Regions from separate parts of the Pantoea sp. CFCC18179 genome, predicted to be linked through region 2. Evidence: predicted binding sites of a transcription regulator. Region 2 holds the regulator's gene; each other region holds the start of a gene.
What was found. Region 2 encodes LexA, which represses DNA repair genes until DNA is damaged. Its sites were predicted from a motif close to TNCTGTATGTACATACAGNA; they were not measured.

Region 1 (4,179 bases), on a different contig from region 2:
CGCTGCCGTGGAATGGTCCCGATCAGCAGGAAGTGACGAATCGCATCATTGCGCGTGCTCTGCAATTGGTTGAAGAAACGCGCCCTATTTTGCCGGGCGTCGAGCAAGCGCTGCAATTGTGTCAGCAGCAAGGATTAAAAATTGCGCTGGCGTCGGCATCGCCGCTGCACATGCTGGAACGTGTGCTGGAGATGTTTGACCTACGCAAATATTTCGATGCGATTGCCTCCGCTGAAGCGCTGCCGTACAGCAAACCGCACCCGCAGGTTTATCTTGATGCGGCGGCGAAATTAGGCATCGATCCGCTTAACTGCGTCACGTTAGAAGATTCCTTCAACGGCATGATTGCCACCAAAGCGGCACGGATGCGTTCAATTGTGGTTCCGGCCGCCGACCTTCGCGATGATGCACGTTGGGCGTTAGCCAATGTCAAACTCGACGATTTAACCCAGCTCAAACCAGAGCATCTGCACGGTTAACATCAGCCCGCTTAACGCGGGCTTTTTTGTGCAGGTTGATCGCCAACACAAATAAATAAAACATCGTTTCATTTTTATTGAATTAATGATCCAGCCTGCATATGATGACCAAAGACCCGCATCGGGACCCCTTCCTTTGAATCATAAGAGGCCTGAGATGGACCACGTCAACATCAGCGCGCTGCGCTAAAAGGAGCGAAGCATGATACTCAATGCATTTAATCTTGAAGGCAAAATTGCGCTGGTGACGGGCTGCAACACCGGCTTAGGACAAGGCATGGCGCTAGGTCTGGCGCAAGCAGGCTGTGACATTATTGGCGTCAATCGCACCGGACCGGATGATACTCAAGACAAAGTCGAAGCCTTGGGGCGGCGCTTTTGGTCGATTCAGGCCGATCTGACCCAGTCGTCGCTGGCACCGCAGATTGTCGAGCAAGCGGTAGCGTACGCGGGCCGCATTGATATTTTGGTCAATAATGCCGGGATTATTCGTCGTGAAGATGCGATCAACTTCAGCGAACGGGATTGGGACGATGTGATGAACATCAACAGCAAAAGCCTGTTCTTCCTGTCGCAGCAGGTAGCGCGCCAATTTATCGCGCAAGGTAACGGTGGCAAAATCATCAATATCGCCTCAATGCTCTCATTCCAGGGCGGTATTCGTGTCCCTTCCTATACGGCTTCTAAAAGCGCGGTGATGGGATTAACTCGCCTGATGGCGAACGAATGGGCGCAGCACGGCATCAACGTTAACGCCATCGCGCCGGGCTACATGGCAACCAACAACACCGAACAATTACGCAGTGATGAGTCACGTAACGAGGAAATACTCGGTCGCATTCCCGCTGCCCGTTGGGGCGATCCTGCGGATATGATGGGCCCGATTGTGTTTCTTGCCTCCAGCGCAGCGGATTACGTGCATGGCTACACATTGGCGGTCGATGGAGGTTGGTTAGCGCGCTAAGCTAACCCGTTCATTTCCCGCGTCATTGTGACGCGGGAAGTGGAAAAATATTAACGCTTCGTTACAGCGTCACCATTCTCATTCACTGGATAAATCCCTATACTGGATGCATTGACAGTTTTATGCAGCCAGGTTTCATCATGACGGCCGAAGGCCATATCATTTTTGCCATTGCCAGCGCCATTTTTGCCAAGCGCGCGGAGCTGACGCCTGTAATGGCCAGCGCCGATTGGTGGCATCTCGTGCCTGCTGCGCTGTTAACCTGCTTGCTACCGGATATCGATCACCCGAAATCAGTATTAGGCCAGCGGCTAAGATGGCTTTCGCATCCCATCGCCCGCGCCTTTGGTCATCGAGGTTTTACTCACAGTTTGCTGGCGGTGGCGGTAAGTTTGTGGTTATTCCAGATAAACGTTCCCGCTGATTGGTTTCTGCCCGCCGATGTGTTGCAAGGCATGACGCTCGGCTATCTCAGCCACATCGTGGCCGATATGCTCACGCCAGCAGGTGTGCCACTTTTATGGCCGTGTCGCTGGCGCTTTCGTTTGCCGATCCTCAATAGCCAAAAAGGTAACCAACTGGAGCGCGCATTGTGCCTGGCGCTGGTCGGTTATGCCTTGTGGTTCCCTCCGGGCTTGCCCTCATTTGGTGCCAACGGTTGGCCGGAGCAATTGTTCAATACGCTACAAAATGGCGTCGGACGGCTGGTTAATGGTCAAAACGGTCAATAAGCCATCGAATTTAACCATAAAGTTATAAACCATTCTTTTTGGATATAAGCCTGCCCCACGATCAACTGATAACATTCTAAATATTCCCTAACGGGGACTTACTGTTTTGCGCGCCATCGCATTGGGTGGCGCGGCACACTCTGGAGTTGAGCATGGATTTTCCCCTCATTATTAATATCGTGGCGTTTGTCGCGCTGCTGATCGTCCTTAACCGCATTGGTAGCCAAAGCTGGAGTCTGTCGAAGCGCGTGCTGACCGGTTTAGTGTTTGGTGTGGCCTTTGGTCTGGCGTTACAAACCATTTATGGCGAAAACAGCGCAACGGTAAAAGCCTCTATTAGCTGGTTTAACATCGTTGGTAACGGCTACGTTCAGTTGTTGCAGATGATTGTAATGCCGCTGGTGTTTGCCTCGATTCTCAGTGCAGTCGCGCGTCTGCATAATGCTTCATCGCTGGGTAAAATCAGCGTACTCACTATCGGCGTATTGCTGTTTACGACAGCAATTTCTGCGCTGGTCGGCGTGATGGTCACTGGCCTGTTCGGCTTAAGCGCCGAGGGTTTGGTACAGGGTGCGCAAGAAACCGCACGCCTGAGCGCCATTCAGAGCAACTATGTCGGCAAAGTCGCGGATCTCAGTACGCCGCAACTGCTGCTGTCGTTCATCCCGAAAAATCCGTTTGCTGATATGGCGGGCGCCAACCCGACGTCGATTATCAGCGTGGTGATTTTCGCCGCCTTCCTCGGTGTTGCCGCACTGCAACTGCTGAAAGATGACAAGGTTAAAGGCGAACGCGTGCTGGTGGCGATCGATACCCTGCAATCCTGGGTGATGAAGCTGGTGCGTTTGATCATGAAGCTGACGCCGTACGGTGTGCTGGCGCTGATGACCAAAGTGGTGGCGGGTTCCAACCTGCAAGACATCATCAAGTTGGGCGGTTTCGTGGTGGCTTCTTATCTCGGCCTGGCAATTATGTTTGCCGTGCATGCGCTGCTGCTATCGGTTAACGGCATCAATCCAATGCGCTTCTTCCGCAAAGTGTGGCCGGTTATCACCTTCGCCTTCACCAGTCGTTCAAGTGCTGCAAGTATTCCGCTGAACGTCGAAACGCAAACGCGTCGCTTGGGCGTGCCGGAATCTATCGCCAGCTTCTCAGCGTCGTTCGGTGCCACCATTGGTCAAAACGGTTGTGCTGGTTTGTACCCAACCATGTTGGCGGTGATGGTCGCGCCCACTGTTGGTATCAACCCGTTTGATCCAATGTGGATTGCCACGTTGGTGGGTATCGTCACGCTGAGTTCTGCGGGTGTCGCGGGTGTCGGCGGCGGTGCGACTTTCGCAGCGCTGATTGTGTTGCCAGCGATGGGCTTGCCGGTGACCTTGGTCGCACTATTGATTTCGATTGAACCGCTGATCGACATGGGCCGTACCGCGCTCAACGTCAACGGTTCGATGACCGCCGGTTCACTCACCAGCCGCTGGTTGGGTTTGACCGATAAGAAAGTGCTGGAGAGCGATGAACACGCCGATCTGGCACATCGCTAAGCACGATTGATTAACACAAACGGCAGACTCGCAAGCGTCTGCCGTTTTTGATCTCGGTTACAATCATCTGCGTCGTAGGGGCGCCATTTATGGTGACCGATTCGCTATCAAGCCACCAAAGTCTCTCCCATCGCCTCCCCAATTCCCCCCAATCATGGTGCCAGCGTTAGGAAATCGTTAAGCGTGGTAAACAAGCGAAAAAGCGACCATTTATCGCTTGAGTTTCCACTCAGGAAGGCCAATTCTGCTAGCAATCACAGCAGGAGAATCACCGATGAAAACAGTTATCGCCTCGGTGCTGGCGTTAACCTTATTAACACCAGCCATCAGTTTTGCCCATCCCGGTTATTGGGGTCCCGGTCCTGGCCCGCGCTGGGGTGGAGGTCCACATTGGGGTCACCCTGGCCCGCTGCGCTTCTTACCTGAAGCCGCAACGGCGGTGCTGCTTGGCGGGCTGACCT
Region 2 (4,179 bases):
ACCGGCAGCAATGTGCGGCGGCACCAAACCCTGGTGATAAAGGACATATGAGAGCAGCAGATAGTCCATGTGACTGCGGTGGCAGGGCACATAAACGATCTCATGGCCATCCTGCGCCAGCTGACGGACGCGCTCGCCGCCATGCACATTGATACCTTGATATAAGCGGCTCCACAGCCAACCCATTACGCGATCGGTGATTTTAATCGCTTCATAGGAAAAGTTGGCCGCGACTTCTTCCATCATTTCGATGGCGTGTTGCTGGGCTTTCTCATGCGAAATCTTTTTACTGCGCGCTTCATCTTCTACTGCCTTTTCAATCGCTTTGGATTGAAGCAGCTTGTTGAAGAGATCCTGACGCGCCGGCAAGCTCGGCCCAACCGCCGCCAAACGTTGGCGTGCGAAGTGAATCCGCGCTACGCGTGCCAGTTTCTGTGCAATCGACTTATCGGTGCCGTGCTCGGTGGCCATTTGGCGCAGCGAAACGGTTTGTGAGAAGCGCACAAAGCTGTCGCGACCATGCCACAGAATGGCGAAGAACTTCTGCACGCCATTCAGCACGCGCAAGTGTGGCGCGGCTTCGCCCAACGTCTCACGTCCCGGCGCACGACCAAACATCACCGCGACCGGCAACATCTGCACATCAAGCTGCGGGTTGCTGCGGTGCAGATCGAGGTAGTCGTGGAAGAGCTTTACCGATTCCGGATTTGCCACGAAATAAGGAATAACGCGCGGGCCATCGTGAATAAACACGTGGCGGGGAAGTAAGGTGCCATCGATCTCTAGCGGTGCCAGCGGATCGGGCAGATCATGTTTCAAACATTGCGCCCGCAATGTCAGCAAGTCAGCCTTTGAATCATAAGGCAAAACATACATCACCGGACGTGTCGGATCGATCCCGTGTTCAGAGACAGGATCGGTCGGAATGACCTTACTTTTTACCAAAATAGAGAGTGGTAAATTCAATAATTTGTAATAGAGTTTACGCCAACCTGACATAGACAACTTAAAGCCTCTTGTTAGCAAAGCGCGGCAAGCATACCAGAAAGCGCAGCGAAGATCTGTGGCTCTGCCGCCTCACACTGCCACACATTGACGTCAAAATAGATCAAGGGTTCCACGTACATGGCAAATAATGTCACCGGTATTGTAAGAATAGTGAAAGCAGCCGGTTATTCCTGGCAAGGATTGCGCGCTGCCTGGCAGCATGAAGCCGCGTTTCGCCAGGAAGCGGTTGCGGCGCTAATGGCGATTGTTATCGCATGCTGGTTGGATGTGGATGCCATCACCCGCGTGCTGTTGATTGGCTCTGTGATGCTGGTGGTCATTGTCGAAGTCCTTAATAGTGCCATCGAATCCGTGGTTGATCGCATCGGCCAGGAGCAGCATCCGCTAGCGGGGCGCGCCAAAGATATGGGGTCGGCTGCGGTACTGCTGACTATCTTACTGGCTCTGTTTGTTTGGATCGCCTTGCTCTGGTCGCATTTGAGATAAAGATTCCAGATTCCTCAACCCGCTGATTTTTCCCTCTGTTATGGTTTTCATTCCGCCAATACCTGTATATACTCACAGCGACTGTATAAACAACCAGGGGGCGGGATGAAAGCGTTAACTGCACGGCAGCAACAGGTCTATGACCTGATTCGCGACCATATTAACCAGACGGGCATGCCGCCAACGCGTGCGGAAATTGCTGCGCAACTGGGTTTTCGCTCGCCCAATGCTGCTGAAGAGCATCTGAAAGCGCTGGCGCGTAAAGGCGTAATTGAAATCGTTTCCGGCGCATCGCGCGGGATTCGTTTGCTAATGGAAGAAGAACCGAGCGAAGGGCTGCCGCTGATTGGCCGTGTTGCTGCGGGTGAACCACTGTTGGCACAAGAACATATCGAAGCGCACTATCAAGTAGATGCCAACCTTTTCAAACCGAGCGCGGATTTTCTGCTGCGCGTTAGCGGTATGTCGATGAAAGACATCGGCATTATGGATGGCGATCTATTAGCAGTGCACAAAACGCAGGAAGTGCGTAACGGCCAGGTTGTGGTGGCGCGCATTGATGATGAAGTCACGGTGAAACGCTGGAAAAAGCAGGGCGCGATTGTGCATTTGCTGCCAGAAAACAACGATTTCCAACCGATTGTCGTTGATACTCGCGAGCAACTGCTGACCATTGAAGGTTTGGCGGTTGGCATCGTGCGTAACGGCGAGTGGCTCTGATTTATTTCTGCTTTTCCCCAACTGCGGCGGCGAAACATTCGCTGGCCGCAGTCTGCTATTCTACTTTTCTAAAACTTCTTCTGCGGCACAGTCCGGCGTCATCACGCTGATCACCGCATAAAACGGAATGGGCTGATGCGGCTGTTTTCCTCTTCAGATAAAACACTCTGGCGGCTAGCGCTGCCGATGATCCTCTCTAATATCACCGTTCCATTATTGGGCGTGGTGGATACCGCAGTGATTGGTCATCTCGACAGCCCAATCTATTTGGGCGGCGTCGCGGTGGGCACGACAGCAACCAGTTTTATCTTTATGTTGCTGCTATTCCTGCGTATGAGCACCACCGGGCTTACCGCTCAAGCTTTTGGCGCCAATGATAAAACTGCACTGGCGCGCGCGTTAACCCAGCCGCTGCTGATCGCGTTGGTGTTTGGCATGCTGTTTATGCTGTTAAGAACGCCAGCGAGTAATTTGGCCGCCGCATTGATGGGCGGTAGTGCCGCAGTGCAGCAACAGGCGCAAATATTTATTGAGATTCGCTGGCTCAGCGCGCCCGCCACGCTAGCCAATTTAGTGATTCTCGGCTGGTTGCTCGGCGTGCAGTATGCGCGCGCGCCGATGGTGCTGCTGATTATCGGTAATCTGGTCAACATCCTGCTCGATCTGCTGTTCGTGCTTAAGCTGCATTGGGGCGTGGCCGGTGCGGCGGCAGCAACTGCAACGGCGGAATATGTCACGCTTGCCGTTGGTTTGTGGATGGTGGCGCGAGTACTCAAGATGCGCGGTATTCACTTTTCATTATTAAAAAGCAGCTGGCGCGGCGATGCGGCGCGCTTGTTCCGTCTTAATCGCGACATCATGTTGCGTTCCCTCATGCTGCAAATCTGTTTCGCTTCGTTGACGTTACTTGGCGCGCGTATTGGCCCGGATGTGGTGGCGGTCAATGCGGTGTTGCTGATGTTCCTGACTTTCACGGCCTATGCGTTAGATGGCTTTGCTTACGCGGTCGAAGCCTGTTCCGGCGAAGCGGTTGGCGCCAAGGATCGCAGTAAGTTACTGCTAATCTGGCATGCAGCCTGTCGTCAGGCGTGTTTTGTCGCGCTAATGTTTGCGGTGATTTATGCCTGCACCGGACCGCAGATCGTCGCCATGCTGACTTCCCTTGAAGCGCTGCGTGAAATGGCTGATCGCTACCTCATCTGGCAGGTGATTTTGCCGCTGGTTGGCGTGTGGTGTTATCTGCTGGATGGCATGTTTATCGGTGCCACGCGTGGACGTGAAATGCGTAACAGCATGGTGATGGCGGCGATCGGTTATGGCATTACGCTTTTGACATTGCCGTGGCTGGGCAATCACGGCTTGTGGCTGGCCGTTACGGTGTTTCTTGCTTTGCGCGGGTTAACGCTGTGGCTGGTCTGGCGCGGCCATTGGCGGCATGACAGCTGGTTTAATGCTTGATAAGCGAAGCGTAACCTACAGATTAATCTGTATTTCCCAGCAAACTGCGCAGCGCCTACTATAATTATCTCAAACGGCGCAAATGAGTAGCGCGTTGTGTGGGTATTTCCTTCTTTATCTAGGGGATTACCCGTCTCACTCAGGATGACGTGGAGGATTATATGAACAAAGACGAAGCGAGCGGCAACTGGAAGCAGTTTAAAGGGAAATTTAAAGAGAAGTGGGGAAAACTCACTGATGACGATCTGACCGTGATTGAAGGTAAGCGCGATCAGCTGGTCGGCAAAATTCAGGAACGCTACGGCTACGCGAAAGATGAAGCCGAGAAAGAAGTGAAGGATTGGGAAACCACCAATAAAGATTACCGCTGGTAATTCCCGATTAGGAAGATGCTCCTACCCACCGATCATTTAGCGTAGTGATCGGTAAGGCACACGGAAGTGCCACCCTATTTTCTGGCCCGTTTTTTCCCTTCCACCTGATGGTCATGCTCGCAGCTTTCATGAT
Region 3 (4,179 bases), on a different contig from region 2:
GCCTGACGATAAATATGATCCATAACGTCGCCAGCCGCAAACACGCCAGGGATGCTGGTTTGCGTTGCGTTGCCGTGCAAACCGGATTGCACTTTGATGTAGCCGTTCTCTAAATCGAGCTGACCATCAAAAATCGCGGTATTTGGGCTGTGACCAATGGCAACAAACAGACCGGCAACGTCCAGCGATTCAGGTGCTTCACCTTTGGTTGAAAGCAGTTTTACACCGGTCACGCCCATCTGATCGCCAACCACTTCATCCAGGGTGCGGTCAGTGTGCAAAACGATGTTGCCATTGCGCACTTTTTCCATCAGGCGATCGATTAAGATTTTCTCTGCACGGAAGCTATCACGGCGATGAATCAGATGCACTTCAGCAGCGATATTAGCCAAATAGAGCGCTTCCTCAACGGCGGTATTTCCGCCGCCAATCACCGCGACTTTCTGGTTGCGATAGAAGAAACCATCACAGGTAGCACAGGCAGAAACGCCTTTGCCCTTAAAGGCTTCTTCCGATGGCAGGCCGAGATAACGTGCTGATGCGCCAGTGGCGATAATTAAGGCATCCGCGGTGTATTCGCCGCTATCACCCACTAAACGGAACGGGCGATTTTGCAAATCTACGGTGTGAATGTGGTCAAAAATGATCTCGGTGTTGAATTTCTCCGCATGCTCTTGCATACGTTCCATCAACGCTGGGCCGGTCAGATCGTTGGGATCGCCAGGCCAGTTTTCCACTTCAGTGGTTGTGGTCAGCTGGCCACCTTTCTCTAAACCAGTAATTAACACTGGATTTAGGTTAGCGCGCGCGGCGTATACCGCAGCGGTGTATCCAGCAGGACCGGAGCCCAAAATGAGCAGCTTACTGTGTTTGGCGGTACTCATGCGTTCCTCAATTTTTTTCTGACAACATAGTTTTTGATTGTAGGGAAATTAACGTCGCAAAAAAAGGCTTCAGCAATTTTGTTAACAATCACTGCGAGCGGCGTAGACGATGAGTGCAAATTCTGCACGCCTGTTGCGCCAAAAGGGGGCAAAGCTCGGCAATTAGTGGTGCAGCAGCATAAAAATTCTCATTTAAAAACAGCAACCCAGAACTCTATCTGGCATCTTGTACTGAATTTGGATGTTTTACTTTGACAATCGCCTGCGCTTTTGCGAAAACATTGGGAGAAGCAGAGAATATTTAGCGCTTCAAAACAGGATTTCATTTCTGTTTTGGGCTTTTTAGCCGAATAAACTCAGCCTGACATTGGTAATGACGCATGATGTGGACAGACAACATGCGTCATACGGATGGTCGCATTACTGCACAGGCTTATGGTCTTCACTTCAGTAAGGCCCTGAACAATGAGCGTTTTCAGGGTGTGGCAGGTAAAGGGAAGGAATTAAGAGAGACAATAATAATGGTAGACAATAAGAAACGCCCCGGAAAAGATTTAGATCGTATCGACAGAAACATTCTAAATGAGCTGCAGAAAGACGGTCGAATTTCCAATGTCGAGCTTTCAAAACGTGTTGGGTTATCGCCAACGCCTTGTCTTGAACGCGTACGTCGTCTGGAGCGTCAAGGCTTCATTCTCGGCTATACCGCACAACTCAACCCGCATTATCTGGATGCTTCGCTGCTTGTATTCGTTGAGATTACTCTGAATCGTGGTGCGCCAGATGTGTTTGAGCAATTTAACGCCGCAGTGCAAAAACTTGAGGAAACTCAAGAATGTCACCTCGTTTCCGGTGACTTTGACTACCTGCTGAAAACCCGCGTACCGGATATGTCCGCCTATCGTAAGCTGCTGGGTGAAACCTTGCTGCGCCTGCCGGGCGTAAACGACACCCGTACTTACGTGGTGATGGAAGAGGTCAAACAGAGCAATCGTCTGGTGATCAAAACCCGGTAGTGCAGGGCAGGTGCAAAGCTTGCAGGATTTCGGTACACTCCTGTGAATTCATACAGGACCAGCGTCGGGCATGCCCGACGTTGTTGCCTTCTTAATTTACAGGCACCTGGAGAGTTCTCTTGAGCCAGGAATATACAGAAGATAAAGATGTTTCGTTACAACCGCTGAGCAGTGGACGTCGTCTGCTGGAAGCGTTGCTGATTCTTGTGGCCTTGTTCGCCGTCTATTTGATGGTGTCGTTGGTTAGTTTTAACCCTTCGGATCCAAGCTGGTCGCAAACCGCATGGCATGAACCTATCCATAATCTGGGTGGCAGTGTCGGCGCATGGCTGGCTGATACGCTATTGTTCATTTTTGGCGTGATGGCTTACGCCATTCCTCCCGTCATTATTGGTCTTTGTTGGATCACCTTCCGCCAACGCGATCGCCACGATTACATCGACTACTTTGCCGTCGGCTTACGCCTGATTGGTGTGCTGGCTTTGGTGGTGACAACTTGCGGTCTCGCTGCGCTCAACGTCGATGATATCTGGTACTTTGCTTCGGGCGGCGTCATTGGCAGCCTGGTGAGTAATGCGATGGCACCGTGGTTCAGTTCCGCTGGCGGCACTTTGACGTTGCTGTGTGTTTGGGCGGCAGGCATTACGCTGTACACCGGTTGGTCATGGCTAACCATTGCCGAGAAGATTGGTGGCGTGGTAATGGGTGTGCTGACATTTGCCAGCAACCGTTCTCGCCATGATGAGCCTTGGCAAGAAGATGAGTACGAAGATGAAGACCAGGAGCAGGCTGAAAATACGCCACCTCCGATGCATGCTGCGCAGTCTGATAGTGAAGACGATGACGTGTTGTTGGCGAAACCGCGCAAGCTTGACGAACCTGCTGTTGCAGCATTAGGCGACGATCCGCTATTGGCGAAAGCCAGTGCCGCGACCGCTGCTGCGATTGCAGTTACAACTCAGGCAGCCCAACAAGCGCCTAATGTCGCAAGTCCAGGCGCGTCAGTGGAACCTGCTGCGCCGCCTCGTCCTGTGGAGCCAGCACCCGATGCAATTCATCAGCCTATCGCGCCGGCTCCAGAGCCCATCGCACAACCTTCAACGCCGCTTTATCGCTTTGAAGTGCCGAATGAACCTGCACCTTCGCCATTCTCTCGTGCTGATGACGATGACGGTCCAAGCATGGGCAACTGGCAGGATGCTGCGCAGTCATCGGCATCCCTGAATACTGTCGCTGCGGCATCGATGGCTGCGGGTGCGGTAAAAGCGTCACCTGCTGCTTACTCCCCGGCGTTTGATATCGTGCCTGAGCGCGATTACAACCCGCAGGTGAAGCAGGGCATCGGTCCAGAATTGCCACGTCCAAATAAAGTGAAGCTACCAACGCGACGCGAGTTGGCTTCATATGGCATTAAGTTGCCTTCACAACGTATGGCGGAAGAGCAGGCTAAGGAAGCGGAACAGCAGCAACCTGAAGTGTCGGCATCGTATAGCACGCCAGCGCATGAAGATGATGTAGCATTACAGGAAGCGCAATTGCGCGAAGCTTTCCAGTCGCAGCAGCAGAATCGTTATGGTGATCGCTGGCAGGACGTGCAAGAACCTGAAGATGAGGATGCATTGCAACAAGCGCAACTCGCGCGTCAATTTGCCGATCAACAGCAGCAACGCTATAACGAGCCGGAAGAGAAACCTGCGCCGGTATTTAATCTTGATACGTCATCCGCCTTTGATTTCTCACCAATGAAAGATCTGGTTGATGACAGTCCAAGCGAGCCGCTGTTTACACTTTCGGCGACGCCAGAACCTGAAGCGCCTGCACAGTGGCAACAGCCTGCGGCGCCACAATCAGAAACGCTGCCATCGTTGAGTGAAGAAAACAGTCCGTGGTCGTCACCGGAACAGGAAGACTACTCTGCGCCGCCAGCGCCAGCAAAACCTGCTGCGCCTGTGCAAGACAGTTTGTTCCATCCATTCTTAGTACGTCACGAACAGCCGCTGGAAAAACCGTCTACGCCGCTGCCGACGCTGGATCTGCTTACACCGCCTCCGGTCGAAGCCGAACCAGTAGATATGTTTGCATTGGAACAAACCGCGCGTCTGGTCGAAGCGCGCCTGGCTGATTACCGCGTGAAGGCCGAAGTGGTGGGCATTTCGCCAGGTCCAGTAATTACCCGTTTTGAGTTGGATTTGGCTCCAGGCGTTAAGGCATCACGCATTTCTAACTTGTCGCGTGATCTGGCGCGTTCGCTTTCAGCGGTTGCGGTGCGTGTTGTTGAA
Region 4 (4,179 bases), on a different contig from region 2:
GGCTGAGTTACAACGTCTTTGATACCTTTCACGTCGATTTCAACGCGACGGTCTGGCGCCAGGCAGTCGATCAGGGCATTGCGGCCTTTCACGCTGTCACAGGTGTTGCCAGTAACTGGGTTAGATTTACCCATACCGCGTGCAGAGATCTTGTTAGAAGGGATACCTTTAGATACCAGGTAATCAACTACAGACTGAGCACGTTTCTCAGACAGTTTCTGGTTGTACTGCTCTGAACCGATGCGATCGGTGAAGCCCAGTACGACAACAGAACCATCTTTCGGATCCATTGAGCTCAGCTGGCTGTACAGCTGATCCAGAGCCTGCTGACCTTCTGGCTTCAGGGTCGCTTTGTTGAAGTTGAACAGCACGTCAGACTTCAGAGTGAAACGCTTGGTTTCAACAACTGGCGCTGGAGCTGGAGCTGGAGCTACAACTGGAGCTGCTGCTTCATCCTGACCGAAACGGTAAGAAACGCCGACGCTCAGCATGCTGTTGTCAGGACGCGCACCAACGGTACCTGCGTCACCGATGTTGTTAACCCACTGATAGTCCAGACGAGTTGCCCAGTTTTTGGTCAGTGCGTATTCAACACCAACAGCAGCCAGCGGAGAAACGCCGGTGTCGTGGTCGCTGATGCGGCCAGTGGTTGGGTTGGTCTGAGTAGAGTCAGCACGCCATACCATACCACCCAGACGGGTGTAGACGTCGAAATCTTCGGTGATTGGGTAGCTCAATTTAGCAGCCAGCTGAACGCCTTGTGCTTTGAACGCGCCATTAGTCACGCTGCCTTTGTTAGGCATACGGCCCAACCAGTCGTAACCCAGCTCGAAGCCCAGGTACGGGTTAGCTTGGTAACCCATGAAAGCACCAGCACCCAGCTGAGATTCGTGAGTTGGACCGTTGTTGTTCTCGTAACCGTTACCGTAGTAACCAGTATCGTGATACTGAGACCAGCCCAGTTTAGCACCGGTGTACCAGGTGTTATCTTTAGGTGCGGCCTGCGCTACGGTAGCGAAGCCAGCCAGTGCCACTGCAATTGCGATAGCTGTCTTTTTCATTTTTGCGCCTCGTTATCATCCAAATAGGCAATGAGCAAAAAGGTTGCTCTTTGTGTTAATCCTTCGCCGGGTCTAAACGCTCGCTTTTGACTCTACCGAAAAAACGGAGGTTATTGAGCACCCTGGCGAGCTAAAGTCTACAACGAGATTGGAAAGTTACAAGTATGATGTGAGGTCGAGCAGTAAAAAAACAGCGATTTATACACACATTTTAACAAATCACGTGGCAAAATCTTCGGTAAGAGAAAACAAAAAAGCGGCTAAGCCATTGTCATAGCTGGCGGGAAAAGAATCAGTGGCTTAGCGATAACTTCTGCAAAAAAAATGGTGAGAAAATTCCTGGATTTACTTAATGAAACAAATCAGACGGAATTTTTGCTGATTTTGATTGTCTGGAATGGGCATATCCATGTCCCTGCGGACGTAAAATCAGTCCAAGTGCTTCACCTTCTGCTGCTGCTTGCTCCAATTCAAAACGTTCTTCGTCGTTCAATTCGTACGGAATCCAGGCCACTACCACACTATAGTTTCCAGTACGCAACGCTTTAACCATACTTTCCACCGTATTAAAACGCTCTGATTCAGTAATATGCATACTCTTGTCTAATGGCAATCCTGACTGCTGCATCCAACTGCGGTTCAGCTTTTGTGCCGGCGTTAACCAAAGCTGCCAGCGTGATTGCTCGCTCAGCTGTTTCAACACCGGCAACAGCATTAATTGCATCATGCCAGGTTGTTCGCTGGAGCGCAGTTCAGTGATTCCACCTAAAGAAGGTTGCGCTAAGCTTGATGAAGCAAAACGTGGTGAACGATCAGCAAGGCCAGAGAATTGAGTACGCATAATTTAATCACTCAGTAATGAACTGTATGGATGTACAGTAATAGCTTCCTGGATAAAGATCAACCTCAATTTCTGAAAATGCCTCGCAATTTCTACACAAGATCCCGCTCTCCTGCTTTTATTCATTGAACAGCTAAATCGTTTTTTTTATCTTCTAAATTGATGAATCAACGCGCTTTTATAGGAAATTTCCCGTGCATGGAATGAAATTGAGGGGGCAATATGAAAAGAAACAACCCAGTAGTTGAGCAATCAAAAGCGCAATTGGCACCATTAGGAAAGATTGAGTCTCGGACCCAATTTGGCGGTTATGCCCTAACGGTTGAGAAGGTGATTTTTGCCTACATTAATGAGGATGCGCTCTACTTGCGCGCTTGTGAGGCGCTCCACGTCTACAACACCCATCGATCTTTGGAACCGCTGGTTTACCGCAAACGTGGAGTTCCGGTCACCTTGAGTTATTTCAAAGTGGATAGTCAATTATGGCAGGACTCTGAGCAATTACTGCGACTTTCCGCGAGCTCGCTGCGTGCAGCTCAAGATGAAATGGCGACCAGACATGTCTCGCTGCGCCTGAAAGATCTGCCTAATCTCAGTCTGAGTCTGGAGTTGATGCTGCACAAAGTGGGAATCAACTCGGTGCGTATGTTATGCGAAACCGGGTCGCGGCGATGTTGGTTAAAGTTGCGCGCGGTAAATAAGCATATTGGCTTGAAAACCTTGCTGGCGTTGGAAGGGGCGATTTCCGGGCATCATGAAGCAGCACTGCCTAACGCAATCAGGGAGGAGCTGTACGCCTGGTATCTGCAAACGCTCCGCCAACATGCATCAGCGGAGCAAGTTCAGCCTTAATGATTAACCAGTGTTCTGCGAAGACGGGCAATTTCGGGGAGTAACGCGACCAGTAATCCCAATTGCTGAATCACCAGCGGTGCACGCGCATCTGGGCTGGTTTTCATTGCCGCCAGACGCTGTATCAATGCTTGTTGCATGCTGGCAGCCTGAGTCTCGCTAACGCTTTCAATTTGTAGCACGTCTTCGATAAAGCAAACGGCGTCGTCCAGCAACGTTAGCAATGTGTTATCGGCCAACCGATCGCGATGTGCTCCAAGCGCAGAAATATAGCTAAGGAAGGAGTGGTTCAAACACAGCAGTCGAAATGCGTTTTCACGCAGCGGTTGTTGTTGCTTAATTTCGCTGCTGATGTTTGACACCACCGAGGCAAGTTCGGCATCGGCATTATGGGCATCACGGCGCGCAATGCGGTAATCCAACCGGTTGTCTTTACCTTGATGATATTGCTGCATAATCGCATCCAGGTAACGACAGTTTGCATCAAGGGTGCGATCAGCAACCGCAGTAATTTTGCGAAACTGCCAATCCGGCCAGACAAAGGCCACTGCCAGCCACGCTAAACCGCAGCCTAGCAGGGTATCCACTACGCGTGGCAGTGCCACTTCAAATCCTTCGCCTAGCAGGTTGAAACAGAGTAATACCAGCAACGTGATGAATAAGGTTGCCTGTGCGTATTGAACCTGACGGAAAGCGAAAAACAGTACGCCGCTTAACACAATCAGCACCAGTTGGCCTTCAATTGAAGGCACCAGCCACAACACCGGAAGGCCAATGGCGATACCGGCAAGCGTGCCGCCGATGCGTAATGCCAAACGTCGTCGTGTGGCGTTGTAATTGGGTTGGCAGACAAACAAGCTGGTGAGCAGTATCCAGTAACCGCGATCAACGCCGGTAATTTGGATAAAGGCATAGCCAACGCACAATACCAATGACATGCGCACCGCATGGCGAAACAGTGCGGAACTCGGACTTAGATGACGACTTAAGCGCAGACGAATATCGGCCCAGCCGCTCAGGCCTTCGCGTGAAAGATGGTTATCGCTCTGAGCCGCCGGTTCGGCCAGCATCTGTTCGGATTCAATCGACGCCAATTGAGCATCGATAGCGCGCAAATTACGCAGCAGCCAGAACAGCGCGCGGATATGGGGATCCTGCGGCTCGTTTTGTTCCAGGCGCTGTAAAGCAGTTTCCAGACGATTAAAGGTGCGTTCAAAGTGGCTATCGTGATGCCAGGGTTGCCGTAGCAGAATGGTTTCTGCCAATTGCCGGCACGCCTGAGCTTGCATATTCATCAAGCGCTGAAAACGGAATAACACTTCGTTGTAGCGCCAGTCATCACGCAGCAGGTGGTATTGCAGATGCGAAGAACTGGCGCGCTCATGGATATCCTGCGCCACAAAGTAGTAATGCAGACTGCGACGT

Region 1: ACPUC7_RS13160 (metal-dependent hydrolase) is a predicted target of LexA. The motif match lies at 1,544-1,563, and genes of this name have one in related genera.
Region 3: ACPUC7_RS16390 (DNA translocase FtsK 4TM domain-containing protein) is a predicted target of LexA. The motif match lies at 1,939-1,958, and genes of this name have one in related genera.
Region 4: sulA (SOS-induced cell division inhibitor SulA) is a predicted target of LexA. The motif match lies at 1,923-1,942, and genes of this name have one in related genera.

What each region holds. Positions count from the first base shown of each region.
Region 1 covers NZ_JBNBPM010000006.1:50,487-54,665, reverse strand. Annotated here, with positions in the region: gene hxpB (hexitol phosphatase HxpB) at 1-479, shown strand, start outside; gene kduD (2-dehydro-3-deoxy-D-gluconate 5-dehydrogenase KduD) at 682-1,443, shown strand; gene ACPUC7_RS13160 (metal-dependent hydrolase) at 1,584-2,174, shown strand; gene ACPUC7_RS13155 (L-cystine transporter) at 2,327-3,718, shown strand; gene ACPUC7_RS13150 (DUF6515 family protein) at 3,993-4,179, shown strand, end outside.
Region 2 covers NZ_JBNBPM010000004.1:78,858-83,036, forward strand. Annotated here, with positions in the region: gene plsB (glycerol-3-phosphate 1-O-acyltransferase PlsB) at 1-999, opposite strand, end outside; gene ACPUC7_RS09925 (diacylglycerol kinase) at 1,126-1,494, shown strand; gene lexA (transcriptional repressor LexA) at 1,600-2,214, shown strand; gene dinF (MATE family efflux transporter DinF) at 2,350-3,672, shown strand; gene ACPUC7_RS09940 (CsbD family protein) at 3,834-4,046, shown strand; gene zur (zinc uptake transcriptional repressor Zur) at 4,121-4,179, opposite strand, start outside.
Region 3 covers NZ_JBNBPM010000008.1:164,190-168,368, reverse strand. Annotated here, with positions in the region: gene trxB (thioredoxin-disulfide reductase) at 1-884, opposite strand, end outside; gene lrp (leucine-responsive transcriptional regulator Lrp) at 1,406-1,900, shown strand; gene ACPUC7_RS16390 (DNA translocase FtsK 4TM domain-containing protein) at 2,020-4,179, shown strand, end outside.
Region 4 covers NZ_JBNBPM010000008.1:90,524-94,702, reverse strand. Annotated here, with positions in the region: gene ompA (porin OmpA) at 1-1,061, opposite strand, end outside; gene sulA (SOS-induced cell division inhibitor SulA) at 1,411-1,902, opposite strand; gene ACPUC7_RS16110 (TfoX/Sxy family DNA transformation protein) at 2,125-2,754, shown strand; gene yccS (YccS family putative transporter) at 2,751-4,179, opposite strand, start outside.